Variovorax paradoxus: one gene and its partner. The protein of the gene in region 1 interacts with the protein of each later gene in a pairwise test. Links are inferred from orthologs where the notes say so. Each region holds a gene or a part of one and is shown on either strand. Other genes may lie near its edges. The genes, in order: QHG62_RS04925 and lpdA.

Region 1 (11,273 bases):
AGCGCGTCGAGCGAACCGTATTCGAGCAGCCATTTGGCGGCTGTCTTGGGGCCGACCTTCTCGACACCAGGCACGTTGTCGACCGCGTCGCCCACCAGCGTCTGGTAGTCGATCATCAGGTTGGGCGGCACACCGAATTCCGCCGTGACACCCGCCACGTCGCGCTTCTTGCCGTTCATCGTGTCGATGATGGTGATGTGCTCGTCCACCAGTTGGCTCAGGTCCTTGTCGCCGCTGGACACGATCACTTCCACGCCCTGCGCCGCGGCCGTCTTGGCAAGCGTGCCGATCACGTCGTCGGCCTCGATGTCGGGCACGCAGAGCACGGGCCAGCCCATGAGCTTCACCACCTGGTGGATGGGGTCGATCTGGCTGCGCAGGTCGTCGGGCATCGGCGAGCGGTTGGCCTTGTATTCGGGATACAGGTCGTCGCGAAACGTCTTGCCCGGTGCGTCGAAGATGCAGGCCGCATAGTCGGCGCGAACCTCGCGGCGCAGCGCCGTCATCATGTTGATCATTCCGCGGATGGCGCCGGTGGCGGGGCTCTTCGGATCGCCGGGCACGGCCCGCAGGTCCGGCATGGCGTGGAAGGCGCGGTAAAGATAGCTCGAGCCATCGACGAGCAGCAGCGTTTTCTTGTCGGTCATCAGGCCATTTTGCCGTGCCCGGCGCGGCGCCCGGAACCACGGCGGTGCGCGCCGCAGACCGACACCTCGAAAGCGGCGCCAAGCCTACAATCCTTGCATGCCTAGCCCCACACTCCTGGTCGCCCGCCGCATTCTGCTGGCGCTGGCCTTTGCCGCTCCTTTTGCCGCCGTTCAGGCGCAGTCCGCACCCGCCCGGGTGCCTGCACCGGCCGAGCCGCTACAAAATCAGGAGCAACCCGACGGCCGACGCAACCAGAAGGTCGAGCACATCCACACCGAAGACAGCGGCGCTTCGGTCGACGAGGTCCGCTACGGCGGCCGCACGCAAAGCATCAATGTGAAGCCCAAGGCCAACGTGCCCGGCTATGAAGTGCTGCCCAACGACGCAGGCAGCGCGCGCCCGGGCTCGGCCGACTCCAACGGCAACGGCCCGCGCGTCTGGAACGTGATGAAGTTCTGACCGTGCTGCGCGTTCAATCGTCAGCGCAACGCTGAGCACCGCCATGGCAGTTTTTACCGAAGTCGAATTCGGCGAGGCAGACGCGCTCGTGCAGCGCCTGGGCCTGGGCCCCCTGCGCGAGCTGCGCGGCATCGAGGGCGGCATCGAGAACACCAACTACTTCGCCACCACCGAAAGCGGCGAGTTCGTGTTGACGCTGTTCGAGCGCCTCAGCGCCGAGCAGCTCCCCTACTACCTTTGTCTCATGAAGCACCTGGCGGGCCGCGGCCTGCCGGTGCCGGAGCCCGTGGCCGACCCGGCCGTCGCGCCGCCGTCGGGCCATGCGCTGACGATTCCCGCGAATGCGCCTTGCGAACTGCTGCTCAAGGTAGCAGGCAAGCCGGCCGCGCTGGTGCAACGGCTCTCGGGCCGAAGCGAACTGGCGCCGGGCACTGCGCATTGCGCCCAGCTGGGCGAAATGCTGGCGCGCATGCACCTGGCGGCGCGCGACTTTCCGCGCATTCAGCCGAACCTGCGCGGCCTTGCGTGGTGGAACGAGACCGTTCCCGTGGTGCTGCCCTACATCGACGAATCGCAAGCCGGGCTGCTGCGCGCCGAACTGGCCTACCAGAACCATGTGGCTGAAACATCGGCCTACGCCGCATTGCCGCGCGGCCCGGTGCATGCGGACATGTTCCGCGACAACGTGATGTTCGCAACCGGCGAAGACGCCGGCTCGGCGCCGCGCCTGACCGGCGTGTTCGACTTCTACTTTGCGGGCACCGACACGTGGCTGTTCGACCTGGCCGTGTGCCTGAACGACTGGGCCATCGACTTGCCGACCGGCGAGCACCATGCCGAACGCGCGGACTCGCTGCTGTCCGCCTACGAAACCGTGCGTCCGCTGAATGCGTCCGAGCGCGCCCTGCTGCCCGCCATGCTGCGCGCCGCGGCACTGCGCTTCTGGATTTCTCGGCTCTGGGACTTTCACCTCCCGCGCGAAGCCAGCATGCTGAAGCCGCACGATCCGGCGCACTTCGAGCGCGTGCTGCGCGGGCGCGCCTCCCATCCGCATGCCATGGCGCAATCGCTCGAGCCGCTGGCTGCCTGACACTTCAAAATGAAACTCAACCTCGTGCCGGCGCGAACCGGCGCTGCATGGGTCCGCCTCGGACTCAAGACCTTCTGGCGACAGCCGCTCGCCTTCATTTCGCTGTTCTTCCTGCTGATGGCGCTGATCTCGACGGTGTCGCTGCTGCCGCTGCTCGGCAGCGTGCTGGCGCCGGTGCTGCTGCCCTTCATGACGCTCGGGCTGATGGTGGCAACCTCGGTCGCCTACACCGACAACGCCGAGGGCATTGGCACCGCCGGCCATGCGCAGCGCCCCACGGGCTCCGCCATGTTCGTGGCGGTGGTTGCCGCCATGCGCACCGAATGGCGCTCGCTGGTCAAGCTGGGGGTGATCTCCGCCGTGTACTTTGTATTCGCCGTGCTGCTGACCTCGTTCATCGACGGCGGCCAACTGGCAAAGGCCTATCTGCTCGACGAGGCACTGACGCCCGAGATCATGGCGAGCAGCGACTTCCAGGTTGCGCGCATGTTCCTGATGTGCCTCAACCTGCCGCTTTCGCTGGCCATGTGGCATGCACCGGCGCTCGTGCACTGGCATGGCGTGGAACCCGTGAAGAGCATCTTCTTCAGCGTGGTTGCGGTGTTTCGCAACTTCGGCGCCTACGCGCTGTTCGGCCTGGCATGGCTTGGCGTGTTCCTGATCGCGGGCATCGGCATGGGCCTGGTTGCCACGGTGCTGATCGGCGTTGGCGGAGGCGGCGCCGCCGCGGCCATGGGCAACATATTGATCGTGGGCTCGGCACTGGTGCTCGCAGCCATGTCGATGAGCTCCACCTGGTTCACCTTTCGCGACAGCTTCGACCCGAACTGAGGCCATCGCCGGCCCACAGGCCGGAGCTTCCGTCAACCGGCTGCAGCCCTGTCCTTGCGCAGGCTCGCGAACAGTGACCATGCCATGGCGGCCAACAGCAGAAAACCGACTCCCAGCGCTCCCCACAGCCACCACTTGCGCGAGGGATCGGGCTGCGTCGGCACCGGCAACTGCGCAGCCGCGGCGACCACGGCATCGACCACCGCGACCGGCGGCGGCGGCAACGTGACGCTGGCCTGGTCGGCCGCCACGGGCTTGTTCGGGTTGTAGCCCGGCACCAGCGTAGCCAGCGCCAGCGCCGCGCCCGGCACACCGCCCTGCACCGCCGCATTCTTTTCTGGCGCCGTGCGCCACGCGAGCGAGAACGGCGCGGCACCTTGCGCAAGGAACACCAGCGTGCGCGGCGTGGCCGCGACTGAAATCGTCGGAGGTGTCGCTCCGAGCAGGCTCACCGGGCCGGAGGTGCGAATCCGAAGGTGCGAATAGCTCGTGCCATCGAGCGCCAACACCGGCGAACGCGCTTCGCCGCCTGCTTGCGACAGGCGATACACGACAGTGTCGAGCAGCGGCACTTCACCCGGCGTGCCCGCAGAGGACGACGGCGGCCGGCGCTGCTGGTGCCGCAAGGCATACAGCGGATTGCGGGGCACGCGCGCCGGCTCGGCGGCAGGCGCCGGAATGGCTGCGAGCAAGCCCGAAATCCCGACCTGCGCCAGCGTGTTGACGTCGGCCAGGTCGATGCGCAGGCTTTCGACCGGAACGCCGCGCGGCAACGCGTAGTCGCAATGGTCGACGCCGCAGCGCTCCGGCCTCGACGCGGCCGACCACTCGAGCGGCGCAACCGGTTCGACCTCTTGAACACTGTCTATCGCTACACCGGTCAACGGCGCGCCGTTCTTCGGGTCGCTCCATCGCAGCCGCAGAAAACGCGCCTGCACGTTGTCCAGCTCGACGGCCAGGCGCTCGATGGTCTGGCCGCCATGAGCCAGCCGCACCAGTTGCTCTTCGCCTCCTATCGGTCGCCAGTGCCGCAGGTCGTCGCTGGCCTCGAGCCTGAATGCGAACAGGCCGCGTGCGTCGGGCGCGATCTCGAACCGCGCCTGCAGCAGGCTCCCCTTGAGCTGGCTTGCGTCGATGAGCCATTGGCCCGTGTCGGCTTGCTTGCGCGCCGGCTTGCGGGCAAGCGCCAGCGACCCGTCGGGACGCACCCTGAAGCTCAACGCAGCATCGTCCGAAGCGTCCGCCGAGCCCGCGGCACTTGCTGGCAGCGCGAAGATCGGCACCTCTTTAGAGGCAAGCCGCGGCTCAGCGGCCTCGTTGCGCAGCCATGCATAAGGGACCGCGCTGCCGGCTGAATTGCGCACCCGCAGGTCGCGCAGGTCGCCGTATGCGGCGTGGGCATAAATGCCGAGCGGCAGCGTGAGCCGGTAGTACGGCCCGTTGCCTTGCAGGGCAATGGGCGCGGTGGCGGCAGGTTGTGCGAGGGCAGCACCGAACCAGGCCGTTGCCAGCACCATGGCAAGACCAATTTGCGCGACATGGCGCGATGGCTTCGCACCCGGCTTCATGCTGCATCTCCTTCAGGCAACACATCTTTCTCCATTTCGGTTTTCTTTGGCGGCACGGGGGCAAAGTACCCTACCAGCAGCAGCAATGCACCCACCGCAATGAACGACACGATGCGGAACAAACCGCCCCTGTCCGCCAGTTCGACGAAGAACAATTTCAGCACCACAACGCCCAGCAGCGCGGCGCCGCCGACCCAGAGCGTGCGCACGCCGCGAGAGTGGCCGAGCACCATCGCAATCACGCCGCAGATCGCCCAGGTGATCGAGAGCGCCGCCTGCGTGAGCCACGATCCATAGAGCGCATCGAAGCGCCATTCGACGCCCGCATAGTGATGGCAGCTGCGAAGCACCGCACCGGTCAGCAGTGCCAGCCCGGTAACGCCGAGCACGCCCTTGGCCACCATCGGCTGCACGCGCGCGAACGACCCCACGGGCAAGGCGCGCCACCAGAGCACCAGCGCAAACAGCACCAGCCACTGCGCAAGTTCGAGCGGGTTCAGCAGCGGCACATAGGGGAGCGGCGCAGCGTTGCCCGGGCTCGTTCCGTTGGTGAGCCAGACCCACGCGAGCAGGTAGGCCGCCACCGGCATTGCCGCAAATTCCAGGTACGCGGCGCGGTACTCGGCCAGCGGCCACCGCTGCAACAGGGCGCGCGAGCGCAGCAGCCACAACGCAACCACTGGCACGATGGCCCAGCCAAGCAACTGCCAGCTCGACCACTCGGCGCCGATGCGCCCGAGCTGCCATTGGCACTCGCGCGCCGCAAGCAGCAAGAAGAACCAGAAGCCCGCCACGTGGAACGGCGCCAGCGCTGCCGGAGCAAGCCAGCGCTTTTGCGCGTGCAGCAGCCGCAGGTGCCACAGCAGCGCCAGCGGCCAGGCCGCCCAGCCCAGGGCGCTCGAAGGCATGTAGACCCGCGGTGCGGCCAAGGCAACGCCCCAGGCGGCGATCAGCGCAAGGCCAGGCAGCGTCGCCAGCGTGGCACGGCCAAGCTGTGGCCAACCGCGCCGATGCGACACCACCGCCGAAAGAACGGAGGTGACGAGCACGATGGCGAGCGCAGCCGTGGCCAGATAAGCGCCCATGTCGTTGCGGCGCAGCACCTCGGCGGTTTCGCCGAGCCAGCCGAAGAGCCACCAGCCCAGGCCCCAGATCACCGGGCCCCACAGCACGGCCGGATTGGCGCACCAATCGTTGATCCAGCGCGTGCGCTTGGCGGTTGTGGTGCCTTCGGTCGCACGCCGCCATGCCTCGCTGCTCATCCATGCGCCGGCCAGCAGGGCGGCGAGGCCCAGCACCACCGGCGTCCAGAAGCCCAGGTGCGCAAAAGCCGATGGCGGCGTATTGCCGTGGTAGATCAGGACCTGGTCGAAAACGTGGAGCACCGCAGAGATGACCTGCAGCAGGCCCGCCAGCGCCGCGAGCGGCTTGTGCGCAATGCGCAGAGCCACCCAGAGCACCACCGTCGCCGTAAGCGGCCACAGCAGCGCGGCCTGCGCGAGGCTTACCTGGAACAGCATTGCCAGATGCAGCAAGCTCACCCCGGCGATTGCCGCAACGGCATTGCCGAGCGACCACACCGGCTGAATGCCGCGTGCCAACGCGGCGCGGTGCGCCTGCAGCATCGACCACGCGGCGCTGCCGAGCAGGCTCAGCGCAATGAGGCTTGCCGCCACGGCACCCTGCCAGCCGCTTGCGAGCACCTGCTGGGCGCTGCCGGGTCCATCGGCCGCGCGATGCAGGGTGGCGATGAAGCCTGCCACTGCCAGTGCCTGCATGCCGTAGGTCACAAAGGCCAGCGGGCGGAGCATGAAACGCACCGCCGCCGCAAAGGCGATGGAAGCCAGCACGGCCGTTGCCGCAGCCGCCCACGGCGGAGTGAACCATTGCCAAAGCAGCAGCGTGAGCGCACCCATGCCGAGCCACGGCAAGGCGGTACCCACCAGCGCTTCCCAGCCATTGCCTTCATCGAGCTTGGCGCGCCGGTGAATGGTCCACATCGCAAAGGCGCTCACCGCCACCAGCAGCGGGCCGATGACAGAGCCCTGCAGCAGCGGATGCCCCGGCGCCGCATCGAGTTGCGTGGCTTCGAGCAGCTTCCACACCGCGCCGGCGAACACCACGAACGAGAAGGCCCGGGCATACACACGCCCTTGCCGCGCGCCCAGCCAGTACATGCCGGCCGCCTCGACCGCCCAGGCCGCGCCCGTCCACCGGCCTTCGAGGCCGAGCGGAATGGCCAGCGTGCCGAAGATCACGCCCACGATGGCGTAGGCCTCCGCAAGCAGCGCCAGGCCCTTGGGCTGCGTGGCAAACACAAGCCGGCCGAGCACCAGGTAGAAGGCCGCGAGCGCCATCGCCGAGAAAGCAGCGCCGTATTCCCACGGCTGCATGAGCAGGTACTGCATGCCGAACGCGACCATCGGCGTGCCGAACACCAGCGAGCTGTCGACCCGGCCCGCGCGGCGCAGCGTGTCGAGCGCGCGCGTGGCCAGCGGCTCTGCGGGTTGCACGGGTGCGTCGAACAGCGTGCGCCGCGCGAACAGCAGGCCTACCGCGACGAACATCAGGAAGAAGACCAGCAGGAACGGCTGCACGATGCCGTACTGGTCGTCCGTGTAGTACTTGTGCGCCCAGCCCGCGGCCAGCGTGAAAGTGCCGACAAAGCCGATGAGGTTGAGCACCCGCCAGGCCTTGAACCAGGCGATCAGCACAATGCCGACATCGAGCACCAGCAGGTAGGTGAAGAGGCCCACAGGCCGGTTCTGTCCGGTGGAGGCAAGCACCGGCGCCGCAAAGCCCTCGAGCGCCGCAACAATGGCCAGCACCGGCGCGTTCTGCAGCACCGCGAGCACCGCGCTGAGCACCGCCACGCCGAACAGGAAGGCGAAGCCGGCCGTCGGCGGCAGCAGCTCGTGAACCTTCATGGCCGCGAGCGTGGTGAGATAGAAAACGCCGATGCCCGCACCCTGCAGGATCAGCGCATAGCCGGCGCGCTTGCGGCGCAGGAACCAGCCCAAGGCCAGCAGGCCCGCGCCCACCAGCGCCACGGCCGCGTACCGCAGCTCGACAGGCACCGTCACGCGTTCGGCCGTGTAGCGAAGCAAGAAGGCGAGCCCCAGGAACAGGATCAGCACGCCGAGCTTCACCAGCATGTTGCCGCCGAAGATCAGGTTGGCGATGGGTGCGGGCAGGCGGTCGCGCAGCGGGATTGCCGGTGGGGGCGGTGGTGGAGGCAGGCGCCGGGGCGCTGGCACGGCAACCGGTGGCTTGGCCGGTGCCGGTGCGGGAGTTGATTCGGCGGCTGCGGGCGACGGGGCCGGCATCGAGGCACGCGCTGCGGCGGCTGCGGCTGCGGCCGCTTGCGCAGGCCGCGCGAGGGGGCTCGGCGTGGCTGGTGGGATCGGGGTGGCCGGCATGACCTGGGGAACCGGCTGCGCGACCAGCGTCGCGGGGGCACTTGCCGCCGAATTGGATTGCTCATCGGCAGGCGCCGCTTCGCCAGAGCCCTGCGTGAGCCGCCGCTCGAGCATGCTCACGCGCTGTTCGAGTTCGGCCACGCGTTGCTGCAGCTTCAGCATGCCGCCCGCAGGCGCAGCCGATATGCCGGCGGCAGGGGGCGATGCGGTGCCTGAGGGCTGCGCGCGTTCGGCCTCGGTACGCTCAGGTTCGGCCGCGCTCTTCTTGCCGACGATTTTCGGCAGCGCAAATGCGCCGACAACCGCCAATATCAGCGCAGCCGGAACCGACTCTGCGATGGCCCCTATGAAAAGGCCGGCAATCATGCCAATGAACCACATCCTCAGCTCCCCTTGTTTTGGCGAGCATGGAGTGTACGGCGATTGCTTCTTTAAAAACCGCCCGAAACGCCCGTGGCTATTGCGCCTCCAGCTATTTGTTTAATAGCAAACTTGGTGGCGCTCACACGGGCGTGAGCTTGGCGACCGACAGCGCAAGCCACTTGACGCCATGCCGGCTGAACTTGACCTGCGCGCGCGCATCGTCGCCCGTGCCTTCGAGCGACAGCACCGTGCCTTCGCCGAACTTGTTGTGGAACACCTGCATGCCCGAACGCAGGCCGTGCGAAGGCGCGGTTTTCTGCGGTGGCACCGGGGGGCTCGCGAATGTGTCTTTGCTGCTGCCGTACCCGCTACCGCTGCTGTAGCTGCCGCCACCGCCGCGCGTGCTCGCATAGCCGCCGCCGTAGCCGAAGGCTGACGGCGTGAACGCCTGGTTCTTCGGCGTGAGCCACTTGAGCGCGCCTTCGGGCAACTCTTCGAAGAAGCGGCTCTTCACGTTGTAGCGCGTCTGGCCGTGCAGCATGCGGGTTTGCGAATGGCTCAGGTACAGGCGCTTGCGTGCCCGCGTGATCGCCACGTACATCAGGCGGCGCTCTTCCTCGAGGCTTTCGAAATCGCTCATCGAGTTTTCGTGCGGGAAAAGGCCCTCTTCCATGCCGGTGATGAACACGCAGTCGAACTCCAGCCCCTTGGCCGCGTGAACGGTCATCAGCTGCACGGCGTCCTGCCCGGCCTGCGCCTGGTTGTCGCCCGATTCGAGCGCCGCATGCGTGAGGAACGCGGCCAGCGGGCTCAGCGTTTCGCCGGTTTCGGCGTCGGGCGCCAGCGGCTCGTCGACCACGGGGCGGGTCAGGTCGATGCCCTGGCTCGCGGGGGACTGCCGCAGTTCGTCGACCGGCAATGCCACGGCGTCGCGGCCGAAGCCTTCCTGCGTGACGAAGCTCTCGGCCGCGTTCACCAGTTCTTCCAGATTCTCGATGCGGTCGGCGCCTTCGCGGTCGGCCTTGTAGTGTTCGACAAGGCCGCTGTGGTCGAGCACCAGCTCGATGATCTCGCGCAGGCTGACGCCCTGCGTCTGCTCGCGCAGCACGTCGATCTTGGCCACGAAGGCCGTCAGGTTCGAGCCCGCCTTGCCGCCGACGGCATGCACCGCGTCGTGCAGCGAGCGCCCCGCGGTGCGCGCTGCGTCCTGCAGTTGCTCGAGCGTGCGCGCGCCGATGCCGCGCGGCGGAAAGTTGACCACCCGCAGAAAACTCGTGTCGTCGTCCTTGTTCTCGAGCAGGCGCAAATACGCCAGCGCATGCTTGATTTCAGCGCGCTCGAAGAAGCGCAGGCCGCCGTACACGCGGTACGGCACCGAGGCATTGAAGAGCGCCGTTTCGATCACCCGGCTCTGCGCATTGCTGCGGTAGAGCACGGCCATTTCCTTGCGGTCGAAGCCGTCGCGCACAAGCTGCCGCATTTCCTCGACCATCCACTGCGCCTCGGCCAAGTCAGTGGGCGACTCGTACACGCGCACCGGCTCGCCCGGGCCTTGGTCGGTGCGCAGGTTCTTGCCCAGGCGCTTCTTGTTGTGGCTGATGAGCTCGTTGGCCGAATCGAGAATGTTGCTGTAGCTGCGGTAGTTCTGCTCCAGCTTGATCTGGTGCTGCACATCGAACTCGCGCACAAAGTCGGCCATGTTGCCCACACGCGCACCGCGAAAGGCGTAGATGCTCTGGTCGTCGTCGCCCACCGCGATCACGCTGTTCTGGCCCGGCGTGAACTGGCCCGCCACCGTGTTGCCCGAAAGCATCTTGATCCACGCGTACTGCAGCCGGTTGGTGTCCTGGAACTCGTCGATCAGGATGTGGCGAAAGCGCCGCTGGTAGTGTTCGCGCACCGGGTCGTTGTCGCGCAGCAGTTCGTAGCTGCGCAGCATGAGCTCGCCGAAATCGACCACGCCTTCGCGCTGGCACTGTTCTTCGTAGAGCTGGTACAGCTCGACCTTCTTGCGGTCGTCGTCGCTGCGGATCTCCACGTCGCGCGGGCGCAGCCCGTCTTCCTTGGCGCCCGCAATGAACCACTGCGTCTGCTTGGCCGGAAAACGCTCGTCGTCCACGTTGAACTGCTTCATCAATCGCTTGATGGCCGAAAGCTGGTCTTGCGTGTCGAGGATCTGGAATGTGGAAGGCAGGTTGGCCAGCTTCCAGTGCGCGCGCAAAAGGCGGTTGCACAGGCCGTGGAAGGTGCCGATCCACATGCCCCGCACATTGACCGGCAGCATGGCTGTCAGCCGCGTCATCATTTCCTTGGCGGCCTTGTTGGTGAAGGTCACGGCCAGGATGCCGCCGGCGGAAACCTGGCCGGTTTGCAGCAGCCAGGCAATGCGGGTGGTCAGCACCCGCGTCTTGCCCGAGCCGGCGCCGGCCAGGATGAGGGCATTGCCCGCGGGAAGAGTGACCGCGGCGCGCTGCTCCGGGTTCAGGTTCTGCAGCAACGGCAGTTCCAGGGGGTTGGCATCAGCCGCAGGTTCGTTAAACAACATCCGCCGATTGTAGAAACCAACCCGTATGCGGGTTATATGAAGAACCGGAAGACCCGCCTTTGCAAGACTGCGTAAAATCAATCACCGGGCCCAAGTTTCTTGCGTCCGGTTTTTTGTGCCCGTCTTTTGCTGAAAGACGCCCCAAAGACCGGCCGGACCAAGCGCTCATTCGTTCGTTTCAACGATTCCTTTCCAGGAGCCTGGTCATGCAGATTTTCGATTACGACAACATCCTTTTGCTCCCGCGCAAGTGCCGCGTGGAAAGCCGTTCCGAGTGCGACACCAGCGTGACGCTGGGCGCGCGCAGCTTCCGCCTGCCGGTGGTGCCGGCCAACATGAAGACGGTGGTC
Region 2 (11,220 bases), 760 kb from region 1 along the record:
AACGAAGCCGGCGGCATGTCCAGCTGGATTGCCGCGGCCACGTCGTACAGCACCAACAACCGCATCATGGTGCCGTTCTACGTGTACTACTCGATGTTCGGCTTCCAGCGTATCGGCGACCTGGCCTGGGCGGCCGGAGACATGCAGGCGCGCGGCTTCCTGCTGGGCGGTACGTCGGGGCGCACCACGCTCAACGGCGAAGGCCTGCAGCACGAAGATGGCCACAGCCACATCCTGGCCAACACCATTCCCAACTGCGTGAGCTACGACCCGACCTTCGCGCACGAAGTGGGCGTGATCCTGCACCATGGCCTGAAGCGCATGGTCGAGAAGCAGGACAACGTCTATTACTACCTGACGCTGCTCAACGAGAACTACCCGATGCCCGGCCTGCAACCCGGCACTGAAGAGCAGATCATCAAGGGCATGTACCTGTCGAAGCAGGGCCCCGCGCTCAAGGCCAAGGCACCCACGGTGCAGCTGCTGGGCAGCGGCACCATCCTGCGCGAAAGCTTTGCCGCGCAGGAACTGCTCGAGAAGGACTGGGGCGTGTCGGCTTCCGTGTGGAGCTGCCCGAGCTTCAACGAGCTGACGCGCGACGGCCAGGACGCCGACCGCTGGAACCTGCTGCACCCCGACCAGACGCCGCGCGTGCCTTTCGTGGCCGAGCAGCTCTCGCCGACCACCGGCCCGGTGATCGCGTCGACCGACTACATGAAGGCGTACGCGGAGCAGATCCGCCCCTTCATTCCGAAGGGCCGCAACTACAAGGTGCTGGGCACCGATGGCTTCGGCCGCAGCGACTTCCGCAACAAGCTGCGCGAGCACTTCGAAATCAACCGCCACTACATCGTGGTGGCCGCGCTCAAGGCGCTGAGCGAAGATGGCACAGTGCCCGTGGCCAAGGTGGTTGAAGCGATCAAGAAGTACGGCATCAATGTCGACAAGGTCAATCCGCTTTACGCCTGAACATCAACAACCAACGAACGAACGGCGCCTCACGGCGGGAGACAACGATATGGCAGCAGTGGAAGTGAAGGTGCCGGACATCGGCGATTTCGATGAAGTCGCGGTGATCGAGGTGCTTGTGAAGGTGGGCGACACGGTCAAGGCCGAGCAGTCGCTCATCACCGTGGAATCGGACAAGGCGTCGATGGAGATTCCGTCGTCGACCGCCGGTGTGGTGAAAGAAATCAAGGTCGAGGTCGGCGGCAAGGTGAAAGAGGGCTCCGTGGTCCTCGTGCTCGAGGCCGAAGGGGCTGCGGCGGCACCGGCTTCGGCGCCTGCAGCCGCTGCGGCTCCTGCGGCTGCCGCACCGGCGCCCGCAGCCGCGGCGCCTGCTCCGGCTGCCGCGCCTGCGGCTTCGGGCCCCATCGAAATCAAGGTGCCCGACATCGGCGATTTCAAGGATGTCGCGGTCATCGAGTTGCTGGTGAAACCCGGCGACACCATCGCGGCCGACCAGTCGCTCATCACCGTCGAATCGGACAAGGCCTCGATGGAAATTCCGTCGTCGGCTGCAGGCGTGCTCAAGGAGCTCAAGGTCAAGGTGGGCGACACGGTCAATATCGGTGACCTGATTGCCGTGCTGGAAGGCGCCGCAGGTGGTGCGGCCCCTGCGCCTGCGCCCGCGCAGGCTGCTGCAGCCGCTGCGCCGGCAACGGCGACCGCCAGTGTGCCAACTCCGGTTGCCGCTCCATCGGCGGCCGCTGCAACTCCGCCAGCTGCTGCCGCACCGCACGAACCCACTGTGGCGCCCACCGGCAAGCTGCCGCACGCTTCTCCCTCGGTGCGCAAGTTCGCCCGCGAACTCGGCGTGCCGCTCGAAGAGGTCAAGGGCTCCGGTCCCAAGGGCCGCATCACCCAGGAAGACGTCCAGGGCTTCACCAAGGCCGTGATGAGCGGCCAGGCCAGCACCAAGGCATCCGCAGCCAAGGCGCCAGCCGGTGGCGGCAGCGCGGACGGCGCGGCATTGGGCCTCATTCCGTGGCCGAAGGTCGACTTTGCGAAGTTCGGCGCTGTCGAGCGCAAGGACCTGTCGCGCATCAAGAAGCTCAGCGGTGCCAACCTGCACCGCAACTGGGTGATGATTCCGCACGTCACCAACAACGACGAAGCCGACATCACCGAGCTCGAAGCCTTCCGCGTTTCCACCAACAAGGAAAACGAAAAGTCGGGCATCAAGGTCACGATGCTCGCCTTCGTGATCAAGGCGGTGGTTGCCGCGCTCAAGAAGTTTCCTGACTTCAACGCCAGCCTCGACGGCGACCAGCTCGTCTACAAGCAGTACTACAACATCGGCTTTGCGGCCGACACGCCCAACGGGCTCGTGGTGCCGGTGCTGAAGGACGCGGACAAGAAGGGCATCCTGCAGATCAGCGCGGAGATGGGTGAACTCGCCAAGAAGGCGCGGGACGGCAAGCTCGGCTCGGCCGACATGCAGGGCGGCTGCTTCTCGATCAGCTCGCTCGGCGGCATCGGCGGCACGCATTTCACGCCCATCATCAATGCCCCCGAAGTGGCCATCCTCGGCCTCTCCAAGGGCCAGATGAAGCCGGTGTGGGACGGCAAGCAGTTTGTGCCGCGCCTGACGCTGCCGCTGTCGCTGTCCTACGACCACCGCGTGATCGATGGTGCCCTGGCTGCGCGCTTCAACGCCTACCTGGGGCAAGTGCTCGCGGACTATCGCCGAATCCTGCTATGACCACCGTAGCGGCCGTCCGCAAAGGCGGCCAGGTCACGATGGCGGCGGATTCGCTGGTGACCTTCGGCGACACGCGGCTTTCGCACCGCGCCGAGGCAAACCAGAAGATCTTCACCATCGACGATGCGGCGGGGCAGAGCCTGTTTGCCGTGGCCGGGGCTGCTGCGCACTTCCTGGTGCTGCAGCATGCGCTGGCCGCGCAGCCGCGCGAGGCGCTGCTGTTCGGCAGCAAGCACGAGATCTTCCGCACCTTCACGCTGCTGCACCCGGTGCTGAAAGACTCGTTCTTCATGCAGACCAAGGAAGACGAGCATGAGCCCTACGAGTCGAGCCAGTTCACGATGCTGATGGCCAACCAGAGCGGCATCTACGGCATCTACAGCTACCGCGAGGTGTTCGAGTTCAAGCAGTTCTGGGCCATTGGCTCGGGGCGCAGCTTTGCACTTGGCGCCATGCACGCGGCCTACGACATGAAGTCGCGCACCTCGCGCGACGTGGCGGAAGCAGGGATTGCCGCCGCCTGCGAATTCGATCGCAATTCGGCCCCACCGGTCGACGTTCTCACACTCAAACTGAAAGTGTCCAAATGAGCGAACAACAAATCAAGGTGCCGGACATCGGCGACTTCGACGAAGTCGCGGTCATCGAGGTGCTCGTCAATGTCGGCGACACGGTCAAGGCCGAGCAGTCGCTGATCACGGTCGAGTCGGACAAGGCCTCGATGGAAATTCCATCGTCGGCCGCCGGCGTGGTGAAGTCGCTCGCCGTCAAAGTGGGCGACAAGGTCAAGGAAGGCTCCGTGGTGCTGACGCTGGAGGTGGACGGTGCCGCAGCGCCCGCGCCCGCAGCAGCCGCTCCTGCGCCAGCCGCCGCGGCGCCCGCCCCCAAGGCGGCTCTCGCACCGGCTCCGGCTGCAGCGCCCGTCGCGTCCACCTATGGCGGCAAGGTCGATGTCGAGTGCGACGTCGTCGTGCTCGGCGCCGGCCCTGGCGGCTATTCGGCCGCATTCCGCGCTGCCGACCTCGGCCTGAAGGTCGTGCTCATCGAACGCTATGCCACGCTGGGCGGCGTGTGCCTGAACGTGGGCTGCATCCCATCGAAAGCGCTGCTGCACGTGGCCTCGGTCATGGACGAGGTCAAGCACTTCGCCGACCTTGGCGTGAGCTTTGCGGCGCCCACGGTCGACCGCGCCAAGCTGCTCGGCCACAAGAACAAGGTGGTGGGCAAGCTCACCGGCGGCCTCACGGCCATGGCCAAGATGCGCAAGGTGACGGTGCTGCGCGGCGTCGGCAACTTCATCGACCCCTACCACCTGGAAGTGGACGAGACGTCCGGCACCAGCTGGGACACCACCGGCAAGAAGCAGACCGTCAAGTTCCGCAACGCCATCATCGCGGCCGGTTCGCAGGCCGTGAGCCTGCCGTTCATGCCGAAGAACGATCCGCGCGTGGTCGACTCCACCGGCGCGCTCGAGATGGGCACCGATCCCAAGCGCATGCTGATCCTGGGCGGCGGCATCATCGGCCTGGAGATGGGCACGGTGTATTCCACCCTCGGCGCTCGGCTCGACGTGGTCGAAATGCTCGACGGCCTGATGCAGGGCGCCGACCGCGACCTGGTCAAGGTGTGGCAGAAGATGAATGCGCCGCGCTTCGACAACATCATGCTCAAGACCAAGACGGTCGGCGCCGAAGCCACGAAAGAGGGCATCAAGGTCACCTTCGAGGGCGAGAACGCACCCAAGGAACCGCAGGTGTACGACCTGGTGCTGCAGGCCGTGGGCCGCAGCCCCAACGGCAAGAAGATCGGCGCCGAGAAGGCCGGCGTGACGGTGAGCGACCGCGGCTTCATTCCGGTCGACATCCAGATGCGCACCAACGTGCCCCACATCTTCGCCATCGGCGACATCGTGGGCCAGCCCATGCTGGCGCACAAGGCGGTGCACGAGGCGCATGTGGCGGCCGAGGTGATTGCCGGCGAGCAGAAGGGCGACAAGGAGCTTTCGAGCGCCGCCTTCAACGCCCGCGTGATCCCGAGCGTTGCCTATACCGACCCCGAGGTGGCGTGGGTCGGCCTCACGGAAGACCAGGCCAAGGCAGAAGGCATCAAGATCAAGAAGGGCCACTTCCCGTGGAACGCCTCGGGCCGGGCCATTGCCAACGGCCGGGACGAGGGCTTCACCAAGCTGCTGTTCGACGCCGAGACGCATCGCATTCTTGGGGGCGGCATCGTGGGCACGCACGCCGGCGACATGCTCGGCGAAATCGCGCTGGCCATTGAAATGGGCGCCGACGAAATCGACATCGGCAAGACCATTCACCCGCATCCGACCCTGGGCGAAAGCATCGGCATGGCGGCCGAGGTGGCGCACGGTACCTGTACCGACTTGCCGCCAGTAAAGAAGGCCTGACCGGCTGGTTGCGCCGCTCCAGGCAACTGGAGCGGCCATAAAAAAATCCCGCCGCGGCGGGATTTTTTGCGTTGAAAGAGGGCGGTTTAGTCGCCGGTGCGGGTTGCGGCTGTTGCCGCGGCCTTGACCTCGTCGTTGGGGGCGCCGCCAAGCACGCGGCGGGCTCCGTCGAAGCGGCGGCTCCAGTAGCTGCCGTTCATGTCTTCCACCCGCACCTGGGCGCCCGTGCGCGGCGAATGAATGAACTTGCCTTCGCCGACATAGATGCCGACATGGCTGAAGGCACGGCGCATGGTGTTGAAGAAAACGAGATCGCCGGGCTTGAGTTGGCTGCGGTCGATCTTTTCGGTGGCTGCGGCTTGTTCTTCGGCGCGGCGGGGCAGCAGGTGGCCAACGGTCTGGTTGTACATGGCGCGAACGAAGCCGCTGCAATCGAAGCCGGACTCGGCCGAGTTGCCACCGCGGCGATATGGAACGCCAAGGAAGCCGATGGCGGTAACGACCAAATCGGAAGTTCGTTCGGTGACGGTTTGGCGAACCTGCTGGAGTTGTCCGATCAAGCCCTTGTCGACAAGCAAGCGGGCAAGTTCGTCATCGGTTCGGTCCTGTTGAGGAGCGGCCTGGACGGCGACGGCAAACAGGAGGGAAGCGGGTAGGACGAAAAAACGCATGGCGCGTAGGATATTGATGACGCGCGGTTATGTCAACCTCATCTGAATTGGCGAATGTATCTCCAAATGATTGATTTGCTTGAAATTTTTCGATTCGGCTGAAGAAAAAATGTAACGGCGGACCTTTATGAACCATAAGCGATTGCCCGCAAATGAACCTCCGCCTGTAAGGTGAATCACTCGCGGGAGCGCGTTTGATCGACAAAATCCCGCAACATCGCTTCAACTTCCCGCAAAATTCGTGAATCTGCAAATTACATCGAACTTTCGGCCTATGGGTCGCGCAGCTGTCCTGGCGGGGTTGGCGTTCGCGGGCACCGTTGTAGCGCAGCTACGCCCTGAGACCATTTCGTCCGGTCTCGAGAATCCATGGGGCGTCGCCTTCCTGCCGAACGGCCGTTTCGCGGTGACCGAACGCGCCGGGCGTTTGCGGGTGATTGCTGCGGACGGAAAAATCAGCCCGCCAGTGACCGGGTTACCTGCGATTGCGGCGGGCGGCCAGGGTGGCCTGCTCGACGTGCTGGCGGATTCAGGCTTCGAAAAGAACCGCACGCTGTACTTCTGTTTTTCCGAACCCCAGGCAGGGGGCTCGGCCAACGGCACTGCGCTGGCCCGCGCACAGCTTTCGGAAGAGGGCGCGAAGCTGGAGAACCTGCGCATCATCTTCAGCCAGCAACCCAAGGTGGCCAGCCGCAATCATTTCGGCTGCCGCATTGTCGAAGCGAGAGACGGCACGCTGTTTCTTACGCTGGGCGACCGGTACAGCCGCAAGGACGATGCGCAGAAGCTCGACAGCCACCTGGGCAAAGTCGTGCGCATTGCCAAAGACGGAACCGTGCCAAAGGACAACCCGTTTGTCGGCCGGAGTGGGGCGCTGCCTGAAATCTGGAGCTACGGCCACCGCAATGGCCAGGGCGCGACGCTCGCGCCGGACGGCCGCCTGTGGATGACGGAGCACGGCCCCCAAGGCGGCGACGAGCTCAATGTTCCGCAAGCTGGCCGCAACTACGGCTGGCCGGTGATCACCTACGGTGAAAACTACGGCGGCGGCAAGATTGGCGACGGCCTCACCGCGAGCGAAGGGATGGAGCAGCCGTTGCACTACTGGGTGCCGTCGATTGCGCCATCGGGCATGGCCTTCCTGACCAGCGACCGGTATGGCACGGGGTGGAGGGGCAATCTCTTCGTCGGATCGCTCAAGTTCGGCTATCTCGACCGCATCGAGCTGAAAGACGGCAAGGTGGTGGCCGAGCACAGGCTGCTGGCCGACGGAAGGGCGCGTATCCGCGACGTGAAGCAGGGGCCGGACGGATTGCTTTATGTACTGACCGACGAATCCGACGGCAAGCTGCTGCGGTTAAGGCCGAACTGACCCCAGGGCTTCAGCCTGAGCAGCCCGGCAGAGGCAGCGTGGGCAGCATGCTGCGCCAGAGGCGCATCCACTCGGGCCAGTCATGGCCGCCCTCGGTCGTGAACACGCGGCCCTCCGGCAGCGCAGCGGCCAGGAGCCGGTGGCTGAAGGCAAAGCGGTCGTCGATGCCGTAGCCCAGGTAAAGCGGCGGGCGCGCGCCGAAGGTGGCGCTATGGCCGACGTGGCCGCGCAGCCATTGCCAAAGCTGCGTTTCGTTCGGCGTTCGCGGGTCGCTGCCCGGTGGGGCGTCCAGCGGCCCGGTCCAGTGGGCCACGCCGCCCGCATTGGCGATGTCCAGGCTGAGCGCGCGTTCCCCCAGATAAGGCGCGATGGTCACGAGGCCGGCCAGTTCGCCGGGGTGGGTTTGCGCGTAGAGAAGCCCGCCGAATCCGCCGACCGAAATGCCGACGATCCAGATCGACTTGTAGCCCTTGCTGCGTGCCGGTGCCATCACGTCCTTGCTCAACCGGTCGAGGATGGTCTTGTTGTTGTAGTAGCCGAGGTGCGCATCGACCAGCATCGCGTCCACCGCGAGCCTGTTGTCGCCTAGCGCCTTGACGAAACCCTCGCGCGTGAAATCGTCCGGGTGCGAATAGGCGCCGGGCAGGAGCAAAAGCAGCGTGTCCGCGTTCGGGGTGCAGCTGCTCTTTTCGAGCGTGCTCTCCAGCGGCGTGTTGGCCGTTCGCATGCCGCCGCAGCCGGAGACCAGGAGCACGGCGCAAAGGCTCAGCAGCAGGAGAGGGCGCCGCGCTGAGAGGCGCCAGTAAAAGATCCGCATCCAGCGGAGTCTAGGTGCACGGCTTTTCGGTGGTACGGTCTAGCCCAATCAATTTTCATCTGAAAGAATCAGTTCATGCTGCTCGACGCCTCGCAATCCCAACTCGTGCTGATCGACTACCAGGCGCAACTGATGCCTGCGATCTTCGAGGCCGATGCCGTGGCGCAGAACGCCGTGCGCCTGGGCAAGATGGCGCGCCTGTTCGAGGTGCCGGTCTGGGGCACCGAGCACAACCCCTCGAAGCTCGGCGAAACCCTGCCCAGCATTCGCGCGCTGTACCAGCGAACCTTGCCCAAGATGCATTTCAGCGGCATGGAGGAGGGCCTTGGCGAATGGCTGCGCGTGCCGCCCAAGGCGCCGCAGGGCAACGCCCGCAGCCTGCCGAAGCACCTGCAGAAGCCTGCGGCCGCAGCCGAAGAGCGCAACACCATCGTGATTGCCGGCTGCGAGGCGCATGTGTGCCTGCTGCAGACCGCACTCGATCTTCTTGAAGACGAGTTTGAAGTTTGGGTGGTGACCGACGCCTGCAGCTCTCGCACCGAGCGCAATCGCGACGCGGCCTTCGACCGGTTGGCCGGCGCGGGCGCCGAGTTGGTGACCACCGAGATGGTCGGCTTCGAGTGGCTGCGCACGGCCGAGCACCCGGCATTCCCCGAGCTGCTGAAGATCATTCGATAACGGCCTTGCGTTCAGCCCCCACCCGGCCGGGGCCGGAGCGACGCGGGCGACACCTGATTGTCGGGCGCGTCAGCTTCCTGCAAGATCGATCTCCATAATTATGAATTCAGTTTTAGGCGACGCTGATCGCCGGAGCTGATTTCCATAACCAGGAGACATCGCAGATGAGCCGCTACGAAGAGTTCTATCGCCGGTCGGTGGATGCGCCCGAGGCGTTCTGGGCCGAGCAGGCCCGGCTGATCGACTGGAAGACGCCGCCGACCCAGGTTCTGGACGCCAGCCAGCCGCCATTTGCCCGCTGGTTCGTGGGTGGAAGCACCAATCTGTGCCACAACGCCGTCGACCGGCATGTAGCCGAATGCGGCGATCAACCTGCGTTGATCTTCGTATCGACTGAAACCGGAACCGAAAGAACCTACAGCTTTCGCGAACTGCATGCCGAGGTGCAGCGCACCGCGGCCAGCCTGGTCGAGCTCGGGGTGGGCAAAGGCGACCGCGTGCTCATCTATATGCCGATGATTCCGGAAGCGGCGTTCGCCATGCTGGCCTGCGCGCGGATCGGCGCCATCCATTGCGTGGTTTTCGGCGGCTTCGCCAGTGGCTCGCTGGCGGCGCGCATCGAAGACGCCGAGCCCAAGGTGGTGGTGAGCGCCGACGCCGGTTCTCGCGGCGGCAAGGTCATTGCGTACAAGCCGCTGCTCGACGAGGCCATCAGGATTTCAAAGCACAAGCCACCGGCCGTGCTCCTGACCGATCGCGGCCTTGCGCCCATGGCATTGACCGCCGGGCGCGACCACCTGGCTGCCGAGTTGAGCCTGAAGCATCGCGCCACCGAAGTGCCATGCACCTGGCTGGCCGCCACCGACATCAGTTACACCATCTACACGAGCGGCACCACCGGCAAGCCGAAGGGCGTGCAGCGCGATGTCGGCGGCTATGCGGTGGCGCTGGCCGCCAGCATGAAGCACATCTTCGACGGGCGGGCGGGCGAAACCTATTTTTCGACCAGCGACATCGGCTGGGTGGTGGGCCACAGCTACATCGTCTATGGGCCGCTGATCGCCGGCATGGCCACCCTGATGTACGAGGGCCTGCCCACCCAGGGCATCGACAAGCAGCCTGACGGCGGCATCTGGTGGCGCCTGGTCGAGAAATACAAGGTCACGGTGAAGTTCAGCGCGCCCACCGCGGTGCGCGTGCTCAGGAAGCAAGACCCGGCGCTGCTCAGAAAATACGACCTGTCGAGCCTGCGCGCGCTCTTCCTGGCGGGCGAACCGCTCGACGAGCCCACAGCGCGGTGGATTGCCGACGGCTTGGGCGTGCCGATCATCGACAACTATTGGCAGACCGAATCGGGCTGGCCGATCATCACCATTGCCAATGGCGTGGAGAAAAAGCCCAGCAAATTCGGCAGCCCGGGCGTGCCGATGTACGGCTACCGCGTGAAGATCCTGCACGAATCCACAGGTGAGGAACTGACGGGCGCCAACGAAAAGGGCGTGGTCGTGATCGAAGGGCCCACGCCGCCGGGCTTCATGCAAACGGTGTGGAAGGACGACCGGCGGTTCGTCGACACCTATTGGAAAACCGTACCCGGCAAGATGGTCTATTCGACCTTCGACTGGGGGATTCGCGACGAAGACGGTTACTTCTACATCCTCGGGCGCACCGACGACGTGATCAACGTGGCCGGGCACCGCCTCGGCACGCGCGAGATCGAGGAGAGCATTTCGGGGCACGCCGGCGTGGCCGAGGTGGCGGTGGTCGGCGTGGCCGATGCGCTCAAGGGGCAGGTGGCCATGGCTTTCGTCGTACCGCGGGACGGCCAGGCAGTTACCGACCCCGACGTGGCGCTGAAGCTGGAGGGCGAAATCATGAAAGTGGTGGCCGACCAGCTCGGCGCGCTGGCGCGGCCGGCCCGCGTGCGCTTTGTGAACGGGCTGCCCAAGACCCGCAGCGGCAAGCTGCTGCGGCGGGCGATCCAGGCCGTGTGCGAGCAGCGCGATCCGGGCGACCTGACCACCATGGACGACCCCGCCACGCTGCAACAGATCAAACAACTACTTTCTTCTGCCTGAATGAGCAAGGGTAATCTTGCGAAGTTGCGCCGAGCCGTCATATGTCTGACGTGGCACAATGCCAAGGTACTCAGGCCCTTCCCCAGCCACAGTCGCATCCGCCAACCGGTTCAGCCGTGTCGCGGAAGGTTTCTTAACCAGCTAGTGCTTCCTTCAGGGAAGCGAAGGTCAGCGGAATATGAGCGATTCTTCTACGCCATCGGCGTACACCGCCTATCAAGGCAACACATACCTCTTCGGCGGCAATGCGCCCTACGTCGAAGAGATGTACGAAAACTACCTTGCCAACCCTGGCAGCGTGCCTGACAACTGGCGCTCGTATTTCGATGCGCTGCAGAATGTTCCCGCCGTAGACGGCTCCAATACCCGCGATGTGCCGCACCAGCCGGTCATCAACGCCTTTGCAGAACGTGCCAAGCAGGGCACGACCCGCGTGGTCCAGGCCAGCGGCGCAGACTCCGAACTGGGCCGCAAGCGCACCGCCGTCCAG

Evidence for each region.
Region 2: the proteins of QHG62_RS04925 (region 1) and lpdA interact in binary tests that used the Escherichia coli proteins (3 or more experiments, as listed by UniProt). The link is inferred for Variovorax paradoxus from one-to-one orthologs.

Annotation. Positions count from the first base shown.
Region 1 is NZ_CP123990.1:1,023,486-1,034,758, reverse strand. The notes cover bases 8,221-11,273. They hold QHG62_RS04925 (UvrD-helicase domain-containing protein), read right to left. Parts: upstream 10,924-11,273; coding sequence 8,518-10,923; downstream 8,221-8,517. Other genes in these bases: QHG62_RS04920 (GMP reductase), read left to right, coding at 11,130-11,273; QHG62_RS04930 (DUF2339 domain-containing protein), read right to left, coding at 8,221-8,396. Also shown: polA (DNA polymerase I), read right to left, coding at 1-647; QHG62_RS04950 (hypothetical protein), read left to right, coding at 745-1,107; QHG62_RS04945 (homoserine kinase), read left to right, coding at 1,151-2,197; QHG62_RS04940 (BPSS1780 family membrane protein), read left to right, coding at 2,207-3,028; QHG62_RS04935 (DUF3999 domain-containing protein), read right to left, coding at 3,061-4,596; more of QHG62_RS04930, read right to left, coding at 4,593-8,220. UniProt on the Escherichia coli protein: A helicase with DNA-dependent ATPase activity. Unwinds DNA duplexes with 3'-5' polarity. Translocates on single-stranded DNA with 3'-5' polarity. Initiates unwinding more efficiently from a nicked substrate than double-stranded DNA.
Region 2 is NZ_CP123990.1:1,784,846-1,796,065, forward strand. What follows is about bases 2,703-5,702. They hold lpdA (dihydrolipoyl dehydrogenase), read left to right. Parts: upstream 2,703-3,290; coding sequence 3,291-5,114; downstream 5,115-5,702. Other genes in these bases: aceF (dihydrolipoyllysine-residue acetyltransferase), read left to right, coding at 2,703-2,704; QHG62_RS08790 (MFS transporter), read left to right, coding at 2,703-3,294; QHG62_RS08800 (C40 family peptidase), read right to left, coding at 5,201-5,702. In the rest of the region: aceE (pyruvate dehydrogenase (acetyl-transferring), homodimeric type), read left to right, coding at 1-969; more of aceF, read left to right, coding at 1,019-2,702; more of QHG62_RS08790, read left to right, coding at 2,701-2,702; more of QHG62_RS08800, read right to left, coding at 5,703-5,785; QHG62_RS08805 (PQQ-dependent sugar dehydrogenase), read left to right, coding at 6,060-7,157; QHG62_RS08810 (alpha/beta fold hydrolase), read right to left, coding at 7,168-7,974; QHG62_RS08815 (isochorismatase family protein), read left to right, coding at 8,050-8,652; QHG62_RS08820 (propionate--CoA ligase), read left to right, coding at 8,778-10,730; QHG62_RS08825 (2-oxoglutarate dehydrogenase E1 component), read left to right, coding at 10,909-11,220. UniProt on the Escherichia coli protein: Lipoamide dehydrogenase is a component of the glycine cleavage system as well as of the alpha-ketoacid dehydrogenase complexes.